Regions from separate parts of the Vibrio hyugaensis genome, predicted to be linked through region 1. Evidence: predicted binding sites of a transcription regulator. Region 1 holds the regulator's gene; each other region holds the start of a gene.
What was found. Region 1 encodes CRP, which controls carbon source genes, mostly activating them, when cyclic AMP is high. Its sites were predicted from a motif close to TGTGANNNNNNTCACA; they were not measured.
Positions count from the first base shown of each region.

Region 1 (4,268 bases):
GTTTATGACGGAAGAAGTGATCCCGAAATTTGTGTTGCCAGATAACATCGATTACCGACTTTATGAGCATGGGGGGCATGTGGGTTTTCTTACGGGAACCGCTCTCAAACCAAAGTTTTGGTTAGAAGAAGCCCTACCTGCTTATTACGAAAGTATCGCTGCGGAGTACCTTTCTGCTGTATCCGTGCCACGAACACAGTAAACTACTTAGGCGCGCCAGACTCCAACCCAAGGCGCGCTTAAACATCATAAAAGTTTGAGGTATTTATGGTCATCCCTTGGCAAGACATCGCGCCAGAAACGCTGGAAAATTTGATTCGTGAATTCGTACTACGTGAAGGCACCGACTATGGCTCGGTCGAAGTTTCACTGCAAAGTAAAATCGATCAGGTCAAATACCAATTAGAAAAAGGTGAAGCACTCATCGTCTTTTCTGAGCTGCATGAAACAGTAGATATTCAATTAAAAGCAAAGTTTTAGACCCTTCACATTTTACCGTACCCCACTCGATGACAAGGGCTTGTTACGTGCTATAGTGGGTTATCGACCGTGCAGCATACGCATGCTGCACTTTACAGGTAAGTAATTTTCGACAAGGTTTGTCATGTCAGCTAAACATCCAATCATTGCGGTTACTGGTTCATCCGGTGCCGGTACCACCACTACATCTGAAGCCTTCCGCAAGATGTTCAATATGATGAACGTCAAACCTGCATGGGTCGAAGGCGATAGCTTTCACCGTTTTACTCGTCCAGAAATGGACGTCGAAATCCGTAAAGCCCGCGAGCAAGGCAAACACATCAGTTACTTTGGTCCACAAGCCAATGACTTTCCGGGGTTAGAAGAGTTCTTTCGTCAGTTTGGTGAAGATGGCACTGGCAGCGTGCGCCGTTATCTGCACACCTTTGATGAAGCGGTCCCATATAACCAAATGCCGGGCACCTTTACACCTTGGCAAGATCTGCCAGAAAACAGTGATGTCTTGTTCTACGAAGGCTTGCATGGTGGCGTGGTGGATGGCGATGTCAATGTGGCACGTCACGTCGACTTTCTAATTGGCATGGTGCCAATCGTCAACTTAGAATGGATTCAAAAGTTCGTCCGTGACACGCGCGATCGTGGCCACTCAAGAGAAGCGGTCATGGATTCGATCGTGCGCTCAATGGATGACTACCTAAACTACATCACCCCGCAGTTCTCTCGAACGCACATCAACTTTCAGCGTGTCCCAACGGTCGATACATCCAACCCACTCAATGCCAAAGGCATCCCAAGTTTAGATGAGAGTTTTGTTGTCATACGCCTTCGCGGCATAAAGAATGTCGACTTTCCTTATTTACTGGCAATGATTGATGGCTCATTCATGTCTCGCCACAATACTATTGTGGTACCGGGCGGTAAGATGAGCTTTGCAATGGAGCTCATAGTAAGGCCGATTCTGCAGCAACTTATCGAAACAGGGAAAATTGGCTAAAAACCTTGCCATCGTAGTGTTTACTTTTCATACCGTGATCATGTGCACAGTTTTGCTTACAAAATCTCAATGATGGCACGATTAAAATCAAGAAATCGTTTTCGAAAAAGGATACTATTTCTAACCGAAACACAAGAGAGCTTGCAGCATATAAAAAGTGCTCTTATTCTAGTAGGCCAATTCAGGCTTAGCTAAAATATGGATAGCGCAAGCGTACCCTGCAGAGGAAGTGAGATATTATGGTTCTAGGTAAACCTCAAACCGACCCAACATTAGAGTGGTTTCTTTCACACTGTCATATTCATAAGTACCCATCAAAAAGCACGCTAATTCACGCGGGCGAAAAAGCAGAGACTTTGTACTACATCGTTAAAGGTTCTGTTGCGGTTCTTATCAAAGACGAAGAAGGTAAGGAAATGATCCTTTCTTACCTAAACCAGGGCGACTTCATTGGTGAACTTGGTCTATTCGAAGAAGACCAAGAGCGTACAGCTTGGGTTCGCGCTAAATCTCCTTGTGAAGTGGCTGAGATTTCTTTCAAGAAATTCCGTCAACTTATCCAAGTTAACCCAGACATCCTAATGCGTCTTTCTGCGCAAATGGCTCGTCGTCTACAAGTTACTAGCCAAAAAGTGGGTGACCTAGCGTTCCTAGACGTAACTGGTCGTATCGCTCAGACTCTTCTGAACCTTGCTAAACAGCCAGATGCGATGACGCACCCAGACGGCATGCAAATCAAGATCACTCGTCAAGAAATCGGCCAAATCGTTGGCTGTTCTCGTGAAACAGTAGGTCGTATCTTGAAGATGCTAGAAGAGCAGAACCTAATTTCTGCGCACGGTAAAACTATCGTTGTTTACGGAACTCGTTAATCTCGATTAACGTTTAAAAAATTTAAAAGCCACCAAATGCAAGTTTGGTGGCTTTTTTGTTTTTAAGAGCTGAGAATAGGGAACGGAAAACAAAGAGCCGAGAATTGGGAACACTGCGTTCCGAGAGCGGACTTCGTCCTTCGAGATATAGCCCTCTCAGATTCCGAGAGTTAAAGCCTCCCGAGGCGAAGCGTTTCCGAATTCATAGGGCATAGCCCGTTCTCGTATCTATTAACCGTTGGTGCTTTCGAAGATCTTATCTGCCGATGCAGCCACAAATCCTGGGTACAACTCACCGTTATCCATTGGATAGCGCTTAGCAAACTCGTAGAAGCCTCCAGGAATCACCTCAACGCCTTCAGTAAAGGTCACTGGCACTTTGTCTGCCATGGTCGATGATTGCTCTAGTAGCACCTCTGGCGTGCCTTTTACTTCACCGCCATTCTCGTTGATGGTGAAACCAGCAGTGCGTAGGTAGTCGTTCACTTGCTTCACTTCTTGATGCTGGTTGAGTTGATTAACGCTCACTGTGAAGTGGTTAGCTCCGTAACCGTGCGCAGCAAGCCAAGAAGCGTATTCACTCTCTTTCGCCAAGGTTTGGAAGTCAGCATAGCCGAGGTTCCACAAACGTCCGCCGTATAAGAAGTCACTGCCTGTCAGTTTAGAAGCATCAACCTGCTCTACCAATTTATGAACAATGGCTTGTAGCTCTGGTGAGCACTCATCCACTTTCAATTCACTGATGAAGACTTTTGGTTGTTTTGGATCTGGGTGCTCAAAATGTTTTGCTACCAGCTTTTTGCTTTCAAATACGTAGTCACCACAGGCTTTGTAGCCCACCGCCAAGAATGGCTTCGCTAACGTTTCAATGCCTAGGGGATCGACATTAAACGTACGTAGAGCAATATGGTCATTAATCAGAGGCTCATCTTCTTGAAGAAGTTGATGGACTTTAGCAGCGGAAGGACAAAGACGTTTAATGTAGTCTTGCCATAGCGATTCAAATAACACATCGGGCGTCATAACGACTCCTTGTTATGCAATGTAGAGTTAGGGGTAAGAGAAGTTGACCGCTCGTTCACAGCCCGGAGGCTGTCCAGAATCACGAACGAGCGGTCATCAACCTGTGACGGTATGTGTGGCATAAGTGCCAGTCAGTCAACACGCACTGGAGAGTCTTAAGCTCGCCTTTGGCGTTTGCCAGCGCGCTTACCAGAATCCTAACTTGGTAAATAGCTCCGGCAGAGAGAAGCGGCGATACTTTGTCACCGCTTCGTTTTCTCTATTACAGGCTTACACCCGGACTCAATGTGGCAGGCAAGACCGCCTCTTGTCCTTCCATTGATGCCATTGGATACGCACAGTAGTCTGCTGCGTAGTAAGCACTTGGACGTAGGTTACCCGACGCACCCGGACCACCAAATGGTGCGTCACCACTTGCGCCCGTTAGCTGGCGATTGCGGTTCACGATGCCGGCACGAATGTGGTCCACGAAGTATTCCCACTCTTGGTCGTCGGTTGAAACCAGACCCGCAGAAAGGCCAAAGCGTGTATCGTTAGCCAGTTCTACCGCTTTCTCTAGCCCTTCGTAGCGCACTACTTGCAGAAGTGGACCGAAGTACTCTTCATCTGGCAGTTCAGCAATGTTCGTCACATCAATAATTCCTGGAGAAACAAACGCCGCTTCGCCTGCTTTCGCTTCAATCAAGCTTTCTCCACCAAGTGCTTGTAGGTTTGCTTGTGCATCCAGAATGAATTTAGCTGCCGCGACCGAAATCTGTGGTCCCATAAATGGCGCAGGTTCTGCAAATGGTTGGCCGACTCTAATATTGAGTGTCGCTTCCACCAGCTTAGTAATGACGGCATCACCCTTGTCGCCAAATGGAATGTAAAGACGACGTGCACAAGTACAGCGCTGACCT
Region 1 covers NZ_CP025794.1:2,504,755-2,509,022, reverse strand. The annotation lists gene C1S74_RS12410 (hydrolase) at 1-202, shown strand, start outside; gene C1S74_RS12405 (YheU family protein) at 268-480, shown strand; gene C1S74_RS12400 (phosphoribulokinase) at 605-1,474, shown strand; gene crp (cAMP-activated global transcriptional regulator CRP) at 1,714-2,346, shown strand; gene C1S74_RS12390 (DUF1338 domain-containing protein) at 2,578-3,369, opposite strand; gene astD (succinylglutamate-semialdehyde dehydrogenase) at 3,632-4,268, opposite strand, start outside.

Region 2 (4,268 bases), 1.7 Mb from region 1:
ACATTATGTCTAACGAAACCCGATTATTAATGACATTGGATTTTGGTTAGGAAAATACACAGCGCTCAAATAGCGCCAGTTATTCGATAAAGAAATGCCTTACTGCTTACACGCTAACCAGACATAAATTATCAAGCTGATGCTTATACGACCTCTTTTTCATTTTCACAACTTCACCTTGCATCTTTCGTTGCGAGTCAAGGCGTTGAATGGTCTAATACTCCCATCGGTTCCGTAAACGGTAAGCAGAATGCACCAAGATAATCAGCCCACTTTTTTCTTCTTTGACTACGAGACTTGGGGTACAAGTCCAGCCAAAGATCGTCCGAGCCAATTCGCTGGTGTTCGTACAGATGAAAACTTCAATATCATCGGCGAACCATTAGTCATGTATTGCCGACCACCTGCTGATTACCTCCCTTCTCCCGAAGCAGCTTTGATTACCGGTATCACGCCGCAAAAAGCAATGCAAGAAGGCTTACCCGAGCCAGAATTTATTGCAAAAATTCACGCAGAGCTTTCGAAGCCAAAGACCACTAGCCTTGGATATAACAGTATTCGTTTCGATGATGAAGTGACACGCTACACCTGTTACCGTAACTTTATCGACCCTTACGCATGGAGCTGGCAAAACGGCAACTCACGTTGGGATTTATTGGACGTAATGCGCGCATGTCATGCGCTTCGGCCAGAAGGCGTGGAATGGCCAGAAAATGATGAAGGCTTTACCAGCTTTAAATTGGAGCACTTGTCGGTAGCCAACGGTATCGAGCACAGTAACGCCCATGATGCGATGGCAGACGTCATCGCGACCATCGAAATGGCGAAGAAAGTCAAAGCGGCACAACCGAAGCTGTTTGATTACTTTTTCTCTATGCGTAACAAACGCAAACTGAACGACCTTGTTGATATCGTCAACATGACACCGTTAATGCACGTTTCTGGCATGTTAGGGCGTGAATGCCAGTATACAAGCTGGATCGTACCTGTCGCTTGGCATCCAACAAACAACAACGCCGTTATCACGATCGACTTGGCAAAAGATCCTCAGCCGATCCTCGACCTTTCGGCAGAAGAGCTAAAAGTACGTTTGTACACCAAACGCGATGAATTAGGAGACTTGCTTCCTGTGCCTGTCAAACTGGTGCATTTGAATAAGTGCCCTATTCTTGCTCCCGCAAAGACTTTGACAGCCGACAACGCAGAGTTGATTGGTATTGATCGCCAAAAATGCTTAAGCAATCTTGCTTTACTTCGTCAGCATCCAGAGATCCGAGACAAACTTATTAGTCTATTCTCTATTGAGCGTGAATTCGAAAAGAGCGATGACGTCGATACGCAGCTGTACGATGGATTTTTCTCCCCAGCCGATCGAGCAGCAATGGATATCATCCGAGAAACGGATCCAAACAACCTCGCAGCTCTTGATATCGAATTCGACGATAAACGAATTAAACCACTGTTGTTCCGTTACCGTGCGCGTCATTTTACGGGCACGTTGGATGAGCAAGAGCAAAGGCGCTGGGCGCAACATTGTCGTGAAGTCTTCGAAAGCCAAATCGAAGAGTACATGTTGAATTTAGAAAACTTAGTTCACGAACATGAAAGTGACGAAAAGAAGATAGCACTATTAAAATCTGTCTATCGTTACGTAGAGAGCCTAGCCTCCTAATTTCTTACCTTGTTCAAACGCACCTTCGGGTGTGTTTGTTGTTTTATATGCTGTCAAAATGATTAAAGACCGATTACTACAGCTGATCCATTTGCTTATTTCCCTCGCACTTATTATGGGAGCACTTGGTATCGGCAACACAATTCAAAAATTCGCTGGCATCTCCGTTCCCGGAAGTGTTCTTGGTATGCTTGTGCTGTTTTTCTCTATGACCCTTGGCTTCGTCAAAGTCGAATGGGTTAAGCCTGGCGCGACGCTTTTCATTCGCTACATGATCTTATTGTTCGTCCCAATCAGTGTTGGTTTGATGCAGCACTTTGATATGTTGTTGGCGAATGCGCTGCCAATTATTGCGAGTGCAGTAGGCGGCTCACTGATCGTATTGGTCAGCTTAGCGTGGTTCTTAGATTACTTGCTGAAGGAGAAACACTAATATGTGGTTACTTGTCACTATTGTTGTTTTCCTAGCAGCACGTCAAATCGCCATTAAGGTCAATAATCCTATCGCGAATCCGCTACTGATCAGTATCGCTGTGTTAATTCCATTGCTTACCTTTTTGAAGGTACCGTTCGAGACTTACTATACCGATAACGAGTACATCAGTTTCTTACTCCAACCGGCTGTCGTAGCACTAGCATATCCACTCTATGAACAGCTCCCTCAAATCAAAGCGAACTGGCGTATTATTGCTCTGGCCTGTTCTTTGGGCAGTGTGATGTCTATGTTGACAGCGACACTGATTGCCGTTGCGTTCAAAGCAGATATTAGCCTAATTGCGAGTTTAGTGGGTAAATCGGTAACGACGCCTATCGCAATGGAGATCTCTAGCCACTTAGGTGGTGAAGCCGCTGTTGCCGCCATTCTTGTGCTTATTGTTGGCTTATTCGGTGCGATTTTGGCGTATCCAATCTTCAATCTTATCGGCATCAAACACCCTATTGCGCGCGGATTAACAATGGGTACCGTTTCCCACGCGCTTGGCACCGCAACTTGCGCAGAGAAACAACCCGGTGATGCTGCCTTTTCATCACTCGCACTCGTGTTGTGCGGTATTATCACATCGATACTTGCGCCAAGCTTCTTTGCTCTAGCCGTTTGGTTATACCAATAAAGATAAATGCCAAAGCCTGCTCTTTCTTGACGTAAATAGACTGAGCCGGCTTTAACTCCTTTCCAAAAAATTCGCAGTATGAATCTAAGTTGATATAGTTATTTATGGGACAGAGATAACGTTAAGCCTCTGTGCAATCGAATACATGTGTGAGCTCACTCTAACTATGTAACGTAAATCATCATTACAGACATTAACGTGATCCAAAGCACAGAACATTTCCATCTTTCGCATAGAATAACTGTCCATGCAATAACAAGGATTCAACATGAAAAGTCGCATTGAACAGGCGCTAGCAAGCGCTCCTGAAGCACTTTCAACACATTTTGCTCCTATCGTTCTCGCTGACGATTTTGATGCCACTATTTCTGAGCAACAGTTTGATGAGCTGCTGAACGCTACCAACCTTTCAGACAAAGAGCTTCGTGTTGCTCTACTTCCTTTTGCCGCAGCGTTTTCTTACGCTCCGATTTCTGAGTTTTATGTAGGTGCGATTGTTCGCGGCCTATCAGGTCGTCTTTATTTTGGCGCGAACATGGAGTTTTTCGGTGTTCAGCTAGGTCAAACCGTTCATGCTGAGCAGTGCGCTATTAGCCACGCTTGGATGAAAGGCGAACATGGCGTAAAAGACATTACCATCAACTACAGCCCTTGTGGTCACTGCCGTCAGTTCATGAATGAACTAAGCACCGCGAAAGAACTGAAGATCCAATTACCAGAACGTGAAGAAAAGTCACTTCATCACTACCTTCCTGAAGCGTTTGGTCCAGCAGATCTAGGCATTGAGTCAGGTCTTATGGCAGAGGTGAAGCACGAGTTTGTTTGTGATGAAGACGATGCTTTAATCCAAAAAGCCGTCAATGCGATGAACATCAGCCACGCGCCATACACTAACAACTTAAGCGGTATTGCGCTTGAGATGAACAGCGGTCGCGTATTCCAAGGCGCGTATGCAGAGAATGCAGCGTTCAACCCTAGCCTTCCTCCACTTCAAGTTGCTCTGATTCAGATCTTGATGTCGGGTGAGCAGTTTGAAGACATCAAAGCAGCAGCCTTGGTTGAAAACTCACAAGGCAAGATCAGTCACCTAGCTGATACTCAATCAACGCTAGAAGCACTAAATCCTGATATTCCAGTGAGTTTTGTGAACGTTTAATTCATACGATGCTTAAGAGATAGGCTCTACTTGAAGTAGGGCCTTTTTTATTATCAAAAACCATACGCAAACGTTTGCTTCATCCGTAAAAATCAGTATGATCCTCTGCAATTTCTGTTTCATCACTTTATTTTGTAAGGGAACACTATGTTCGGTACTGCTACTAGCACTCATGCTACCCGTGTATTACTTTTGGGCTCTGGCGAGCTTGGTAAAGAAGTGGCAATTGAATGCCAACGTCTTGGTTTGGAAGTAATCGCATGCGACCGTTATGCCGATGCTCCAGCGATGCAAGTAGCGCATCGTAGCTACGTCATCGACATGCTTG
Region 2 covers NZ_CP025794.1:629,033-633,300, forward strand. The annotation lists gene C1S74_RS03615 (DUF1826 domain-containing protein) at 1-50, shown strand, start outside; gene sbcB (exodeoxyribonuclease I) at 251-1,672, shown strand; gene C1S74_RS03625 (CidA/LrgA family protein) at 1,731-2,105, shown strand; gene C1S74_RS03630 (LrgB family protein) at 2,107-2,784, shown strand; gene cdd (cytidine deaminase) at 3,053-3,940, shown strand; gene purT (formate-dependent phosphoribosylglycinamide formyltransferase) at 4,088-4,268, shown strand, end outside.
Region 2: cdd (cytidine deaminase) is a predicted target of CRP. The motif match lies at 2,933-2,948, and genes of this name have one in related genera.

Region 3 (4,268 bases), 830 kb from region 1:
AAGGTCTTTGTGATTGGTTGTTCTGATGTCTCTGATTACCTATTAGCAGTGGAGTACAAACACCAACTTGAACCGATCAAAGACGGTGAAGATCCGATTCATTTCGGCTCATTGGATCTGGTGAAAGAAGAACTGCTGAGGTTGGGGATAGATAAAGCTTATTTGAGGCTGCACAATGCTTACGATGAGTTTGGCAGTGAAGGTACAGCCTCGTACTGTGATATTGAGTTGTCACTCGTGACGCACTGATCATTCTGATTGGGCGTTGATGTAGTGCTTCAATAATATCTGTTCGGTGAATTGTGTCCTAAGGTAGAAACCACGGGGCAGGGTTTTTATCGGTTTACCATTTGAGCTGTAAGCTTCAGTTAGTGCTTTTGCGTTTGCTGCTTTAGGTCGCAAGTGAAGCGCTTCTCCATGTCTGGCGGAAATTTGATCAAACTTACCCAACACGATCAATTCCATCAGTTCTTCCCAATCATTTTTTAGAATTAACTCTTCTTCTTGATCGGGTGACCATATCAATGGGCTACCAACTCTTCGCTCTGCCAAAGGAATCTCGCGCTCGCCCTCTACAGGTACCCACAGTACTCGTGACAGTTTGTTGCGAACGTGACTGGTTTCCCACGTGAGTCCCTGAACCCCAGTCAATGGAGCGACAGAGACAAACGTTGTCTCTAGTGGTCGACCTGAATAACTGATCGGAATGCTTTTTAGTTCGATCCCAAGCTTGGCAAAGTCTTGTTGCGGTTTGCTTCCTGCTGGCGCACCTAAATGCCATTCCAGTAATTGCCCAACCCAGCCTTTATCGCGTTTTAAGTTTTCAGGAACAGCCATTCCTGCCTCTTCGGCAAGCTCTGTAAAGCTTAAGCCCGCAATATCATGTGCGCGCTCCATCAGTTCAGCTTCGGATTGTGGTTCTGGTTTCATAACGGCAATGTGATGAGGGAAAACGTTAGTCTACCAAATTTCATCAAAATCGACTGTCCAAGATTTCACCGAGCTGGATTAAGAATGATCAATTCATAACTTATCCACAGATTAGAAAGCCACCAATAGGATCTCCATGTAGGCTGGATGAATAAACAGGGGTTTAAAGATGGATTGAGACTTGATTTTATTGAGATGTCATGAAGTCCTACCTGTTCAATGTGGATAAATAACCGATTGAGCGATCTTTGACCGATCTGTATTTGGTGAAAAGATCATCAGGAAAATAAAGATCGTTAAATCGCCATTTTTGGGTTTATGTTTTTATAATCAATATCTTATGTTTGTTTTGTTTGTGGTTGGAAAATATTGCTTGTAATGGTTTTGAACAAAAATCTTTATTGATAATGATTTCTTCACAAAGTTATTCACAGAAAAGGTGAATAAATGTGGGCTATGTCTCAATCTTGTGTTGATAAAATAATGTCTGTCTAAAAGATATCCAAAAAAGGCCAAAAGGTAATAAATCTTGCTCATATCACATCAGTAAGTTTGCTAGTAATGGGGATATGTGGAAAAATCACGGTAATAAAAAATTATTCATAGAGGTTAGCCGGTGATAGATGGCGATGGTTACCGACTTAATGTTGGTATTGTGATCTGTAATAACCATGGTCAGGTCTTCTGGGCTAAACGATACGGGCAACACTCATGGCAATTTCCACAAGGTGGGATTGACGAAGGTGAAACACCTGAACAAGCCATGTTCAGGGAGTTATATGAAGAAGTCGGTCTGACGAAAAAAGACGTTAAGATCATCGCAACAAGTCGTCATTGGTTAAGATATAAGCTACCAAAGCGATTGGTGCGTTGGGACTCCAAGCCTGTTTGTATCGGCCAAAAACAGAAATGGTTTCTGCTGCGATTAGAATGCGATGAATCCCGCATCAATATGCAGCGTGGGAAATCCCCTGAATTTGATGGTTGGCGCTGGGTAAGCTACTGGTATCCAGTTAGGCAAGTTGTTTCTTTCAAGCGAGACGTTTATCGTCGTGCGATGAAAGAGTTTGCATCTTTAGCCATGCCTTTTCGAGAGCGTAAGACGAAAGGGAAAAGAAAAAAGCAACGTAGATAGAGGATCAACATGCTCAGTCAGCTAAGGGAAATAGTTGAGAAAGTCTCCAGAGTCGATGATGTGCATCTGGCACTGGATATATTGGTTAAAGAGACTTGCGCAGCCCTATGCACTGAGTGTTGTACTATTTATCTAGCTAATGATGAAATGCAGCGCCTTGAGTTAATGGCAACTCAAGGCCTTATTTTTGAAGGCGATAGTATTCATATCAACTTCAACGAAGGCTTGGTCGGTTTAGTCAAACGCAGTGCGGAACCACTAAACTTAGCTGAGGCTTCAACCCATCCTGATTTTAAATTCTTCCCTCAACTCGGTGAGCAGGTTTACCACTCCTTTCTAGGTACGCCGATCATTCATCGTAAACAAGTGCTCGGTGTTCTGGTTATCCAGCAGAAAACCCCACGCTTGTTTAGTGAGATGGAAGAGTCTTTCCTTGTGACCTTATCTGCGCAGCTTGCTGTGTTGATTGCGCATGCGCAAAACTTAGGTCACTGGCAACTCGCCTCCAAGCCTACTGTTATCAAGGGGCTTCCAGCTTCGACTGGTGTCGCTATCGGCGAGTTCTGGTTTGATAATACTCAACCTAATTTAAGTGATGTTTTCCCTGCCTCTGCCTTAGATAAAGAAAGGGAACATGAACTTTTGGCGGTTGCTGTGGAAAGAGCGTTGAATGACTTTCGCCGTATGCGTAAGAAGTTTGACAGCGAAATCAATAAAGACGCGTTAGCTATTTTTGACCTCTTTACCCACTTACTCAACGATCCAATGTTGCGTGGTGATCTTAAGAAGCAGATCGAAAAAGGCGACCGAGCGGATTGGGCATTGCGACAAGTCGTCGAAACCTACTCAAACCGCTTCGCGCGTATGTCAGACGTTTATCTACGTGAACGTGCTCAAGACATTCGCGAGCTTGGGCAACGCTTGCTTTACTTTTTACATAATAGTGAGCAAGAGCATGCCTCGATTGATCGCCCAGTGATTTTAGTTGCCAATGAACTCACGGCGACGCTACTTGCTTCAATACCAAAACAGCACTTACTTGCCGTTGTTTCGCTGGAAGGTGCGGCGAACTCTCATGCTGCGATTCTATCTCGTGCGCTGGGTGTTCCTGCCATTATGGGCGCAAACATTAATACTCGCGCGGTAAACGGCAAGAAGGGCATTGTCGATGGCTACACTGGCGAGATCTATTTAGAACCGAACCGTCAATTGCTGCGTGAATATCGCAGCTTAGTGAGTGAAGAATCTGAATTGTTCGCGATGGTGAACAAAGATCTTGCACTACCTGCGATCACACAAGATGACCATCCGATTGAAGTCATGCTCAACGCGGGCTTGAGTGCGGATAGCAATATTGCCATCAACTCTGGTGTGGATGGCGTGGGTTTGTACCGTACTGAAATCGCTTTTTTACTTAAGCATCACTTTCCATCGGAAGATGAGCAGTATCATCAGTATCAAGCAATCCTCAATAGCTATCCAAATCAACGAGTCGTAATGCGTACGCTGGATATCGGTGGTGATAAACCGTTACCGTATCTTCCGATTGAAGAAGATAATCCGTTTTTGGGTTGGCGAGGTATTCGTTTTACGTTGGATCACCCTGATATCTTTTTGATCCAGTTGCGTGCGATGCTTAGGGCGAGTGCGGAAAGTGGTAATCTAAGCATCTTACTGCCGATGGTTTCTGGTATTAAAGAGCTGGATGATGCTATTACGCTGATTAACCAAGCTTACAGCGAAGTCGTGTTACTTGATGACCGTATTCAAGCGCCGAAGGTTGGGGTAATGATTGAAGTGCCATCAATGGTGTACTTATTGCCTGCGATAGCCCATCGTGTTGACTTCGTTTCTGTTGGTACTAACGATTTAACTCAATATTTGTTGGCGGTCGATCGGAACAATTCTCGTGTTGCTGATGTCTATGAATCCATGCACCCTGCGGTGTTGTTGGCGTTAAAACAAATTCATGATGTTTGCCACCAGTATCAAGTACCAGTGTGTATTTGTGGTGAGCTCGCAGGTGACCCATTTGGTGCGCTCTTATTGTTGGGCTTAGGTTACAACAGTTTAAGTATGAACACCTCAAACGTGGCTAAGGTGAAGTATTTGATTCGCCATAGCCAGCAAAAAGAATTAGAAAAACTCGTCGAAAAAGCCATGTCATGCTCTTATGGGCAAGAAATCCATCAAATGATGCATG
Region 3 covers NZ_CP025794.1:1,676,851-1,681,118, reverse strand. The annotation lists gene C1S74_RS08375 (DUF6482 family protein) at 1-249, shown strand, start outside; gene mutH (DNA mismatch repair endonuclease MutH) at 250-930, opposite strand; gene rppH (RNA pyrophosphohydrolase) at 1,547-2,065, shown strand; gene ptsP (phosphoenolpyruvate--protein phosphotransferase) at 2,075-4,268, shown strand, end outside.
Region 3: rppH (RNA pyrophosphohydrolase) is a predicted target of CRP. The motif match lies at 1,379-1,394, and genes of this name have one in related genera.

Region 4 (4,268 bases), 580 kb from region 1:
CAGATGTCGCCAGCGATGTTCAGTGCTTTCTCTGCAATTTCGCGTGCGTCTAGGTCTGTGTTTTCTAATAGTGCGGTTGCTGCTGCTTGTGCGTATGCGCCGCCAGAGCCAATGGCAATCAGGTCGTTCTCTGGCTGAACTACGTCACCGTTACCTGTGATGATAAGTGAAGCCGTTTCATCCGCTACAGCTAGCAGCGCTTCTAGTTTGCGAAGTGCACGGTCGCTACGCCAGTCTTTTGCAAGTTCCACTGCTGCCTTAGTTAGGTGGCCTTGGTGCATTTGCAGTTTGCTTTCGAAGCGTTCGAATAGGGTGAAGGCATCCGCGGTACCGCCAGCAAAACCGGCAAGTACTTGGTTGTTGTATAGGCGGCGAACTTTACGCGCATTGCCTTTCATTACGGTATTGCCTAGCGACACTTGGCCATCACCCGCGATGACGACTTTATTGTTTCGACGTACAGATACAATGGTAGTCACAGTCGACCTCTTAATTATTTCTCTTTGGATTTAATTAAGTATATGGGGCAAATGAATTGGGGATTCAAGGGGAAGTTGTTTTTCGATGAGATACAGGATGTTTTGTGTTTTTGAACGAGGATGATAACAGCGGTGTTGGATGAGAGGAGTTGGGTTGCATAAATGATGATGAATTATCCGCGTCGTTTCCTAGAGTGAAGATTGAACGGGTGGGGAATCTCGATTTCAAGCCATCTTCTCTAAAGAAAAGACCAACCGATCGCTCGGTTGGTCTTCGTATTTTTAAGGCCTGCAAGAATTAAAGATTCTCCTTCCAAATCGCACAAGGCTCGATTTTCGCGCGTTGCAATTTGTGGCGATCTTTCTCTGCTTCACGTTTGAACTTGTATGGGCCAAGTACAACACGGTACCAAGAGCTACCGTCTTTTTTGGTTACTCGGCTTGTCATACCTTGGAAGGCGATCGCTAACTTACGCTCTTCTGCTTGGCTTTGGTTCTTATAAGCACCGCATTGCATCACGTAAGGAACTTTGGATACCTGAATTTCTTTGGCGATGACTTCGACTTCACGTTTCGGAAGCGTATCGACGTATTCCCACTTCTCTTTCGGTGGCGGTGGAATGTCTTTCTTCGGCTTTGGCTTGCTGGTGGTATTTGTTGTTGGTGTTTCAACAACCACCGTTTTTTCCGGCTCAGGATCTGAGCTTAATAAATACAGCCCATAGCCAAAACCGCCCACGAGCAAAATTGCCAGTAGACCACTACGCCAAGGTTTTTTTCTTGAAGGTTGTTTTTTTGCAGACTTTTTCGGAGCGCCGCGTCCGCGTCTTACATAATCTCTATTTGCCACGGTTACTTCAGGTCATCAAGGATTCTGGCAAATATGTTAATCCAGATTGAAAAGATAAAACACCCTATTCGTGTAATCTTGTTAGTTACGTGCAGGAAAGTGGGTAATAAAAAGCGACGCTAAATGCGTCGCTTGGGGAGTCTTGCGTTGCTTATCGTAATGGTGGAGGCGCAGCACTACCACGAACGACAAGCTTAGTATCGAGCAGTCGAGATCCAGCATGTACATCATGGCCTTTAAGTAGCTCTAGCATCATCAGCATAGCTTGGCGACCAATCTCGTAACGAGGTTGAGAAATGGTGGTCAGTGGTGGATCGCAGTATTGCGCGAACTGAATGTCATCAAAGCCGACAATAGACAAATCTTGAGGAATACGAAGACCAAGACGCTTTGCTTCTTGAATGGCTCCAATCGCCATGGTGTCACAGTGACAGAAGAGTGCCGTTGGAGGCTCTGGTAATTCAAGCAGTTTACGAACGGCTTGTACTCCACCTTCAAAGGAGAAATCTGCAATCACACTGTATTGTGGTTCTTTATTGATGCCCGCGCGACGCAACGCTTGTTGATAACCTTGCTGACGGAATTGGCAAAGTACCGCAGTGTCCGGGCCAGAGATTTGCGCGATGCGTTTATGACCAAGTTGCGTTAGGTAGTTCACCGCTTCAAACGCTGAAGTCAGGTTATCGATATGAACAGTTGGTAACTCCAGCTCAGGGGCAAATTCACAGGCCATCACCATAGGTGGTAGGTTCTTTTGCTCAGGCTTGCTGACGTCAAAGGGTAAGTCTGTACCCAACAGCAACATACCGTCGGCTTGTTTGGTGAAGACCAAGTTTACAAATGAGCTCTCGCGTTTCTTTTGTTGACCGCTATCGCCAAGCAGAACCAGATAGCCATGCTCCATCGCTGCATCTTCGATACCGCGAATGATCTCTGAGAAGTACGGATCGCAAATATCCGGAACGATAGTGACAATGGTTTTTGATTCATTTCTTCGTAAGTTACGAGCTAATGAATTTGGTGAATAACCAGCTTCTAGTACGGCATCTTCCACTCTCTTTCTTGTTGAAGAAGAGACTTTTTCTGGATTCATTAATGCTCGTGATACTGTCGCAGTAGATACCCCTGCAAGCTGGGCAACATCCTTCATTGTCGCCATAGTTTTTACCCTCTTAAAATATTCGCCAAGGTGACGTTTGTCATTGTTCTAATTGAAGCCTATGTGACTGATCCACTTTAGACTTTACTAATTTGAATAGTCTATTCATTTCTAAAGGTAAAGTTACGGTCTGTTTAACAAAAATTGCAATCCTATTGTGATTTTACTCACATTAAAAGGCAATTCATTACATGGTTAAACGTTTGCTAGCTGAGATCTTGTGGCTCTATGTCTAAATTCCAGCGAACTTTCTTGGCATTTGGCAACAACTCAATAGCAGGTTTGGCACTGGTTAATAACTTTTGCATCAATGAGCGATGCTGAGTTTGCAAAAGTAACTGCCAGCGATACTTACCTGCACGTTTAGCAAGTGGTGAAGGCGTTGGCCCCAGCACCATGCAGGAATCATCGAATAGCGGATGTGATTCAAGAGTAAAACGCACCTGACGAAGGAAGTCCTCGACAATTTCACTTTGGTTCGCTTCGGCTTTAAACAGCGTTAAAAAGCTATATGGTGGTAGTTGAGCTAACTTGCGTTCTTCCAATGCCGTCATGGCAAAGTGTCGATAGTCTTTATGTAAAAGGGCTTGCAACAAGCTGTGCTCGGGGTGGTGAGTTTGAAGTATCACTTCACCAGGCTTGCTAGCTCGGCCTGCTCGGCCTGCAACCTGAATAAATAGCTGAGCCAGTCTTTCAGAAGCACGGAAATCACTACTATAAAGAGAGCCATCGACATCTAATAGTGCAACAAGGGTGACGTTAGGGAAGTGGTGACCTTTCGCCAACATCTGTGTTCCAATCAGAATTTGGTATTCGCCTTTACGAATTGATTCAAGCGCGTCTTCTAAACTGCCTTTGCGGCGCGTGCTGTCTCTATCAATGCGAATGGCTTTGTATTCAGGGAAAAGCTCGGCCAGTTGCAACTCAAGTTGTTCGGTTCCCACGCCAACTGTCACAAGCTGGGTCGAACCACAGCCCTGACATTGATGAATTACAGGTTGTTGTGAGCCGCAATGATGGCAGCGAATCTCGTTACTGTATTGATGGAAGGTATAGTACGCATCGCAACGTTTACATTCCGCAATCCAACCACACTCATGACACATGAGTGCAGGCGAGAAACCACGACGGTTCAAGAACAACATCACTTGGTTGCCTGCTTTTAGGTGCTTGCGCATTTCAGCAATTAGAGGAGCCGATAAGCCGCTGTCCAAATACAGCCCTTTGACATCGAGGACTTTATTCGTGGTCGGAACCGCTGAACCAGCGCGTTGTGTCAGGGTCAGATGATGATATTTCCCCGTAAGTGCGTTGTGCAGCGTTTCCAAAGCAGGGGTTGCAGAACCAAGCACAATAGGTACTTGCTCTTTATGGGCGCGCATCACGGCGACATCACGAGCGTGGTAACGCAGACTGTCTTGTTGCTTGTAAGATGCATCGTGCTCTTCATCGACAATAATAATACCGAGATCGGCAAAAGGTGTGAGCAGGGCCGAGCGGGTTCCAATAATGATGCCGGCGGCTTTGTCTCTTCCAGAAAGCCACGCATTGAGCCGCTCGGTATCATTCAATCCAGAATGAATCACATCAACAGGAACATTAAAACGGTGTTTAAAGCGGTTAATGGTTTGTGGTGTTAGACCAATCTCAGGTACGAGAACGAGTGCCTGTTTGCCTTTCTCGAGTACAGGTTTGATCAGGTTGAGGTAAACTTCAGTCTTACCAGATCCCGTTACCCCTTCTAATAAATAGCAAGCAAACCCGGTTTGGCTATTCACAC
Region 4 covers NZ_CP025794.1:1,928,249-1,932,516, reverse strand. The annotation lists gene hslV (ATP-dependent protease subunit HslV) at 1-479, opposite strand, end outside; gene C1S74_RS09560 (SPOR domain-containing protein) at 778-1,329, opposite strand; gene cytR (DNA-binding transcriptional regulator CytR) at 1,481-2,488, opposite strand; gene priA (primosomal protein N') at 2,695-4,268, opposite strand, start outside.
Region 4: cytR (DNA-binding transcriptional regulator CytR) is a predicted target of CRP. The motif match lies at 2,645-2,660, and genes of this name have one in related genera.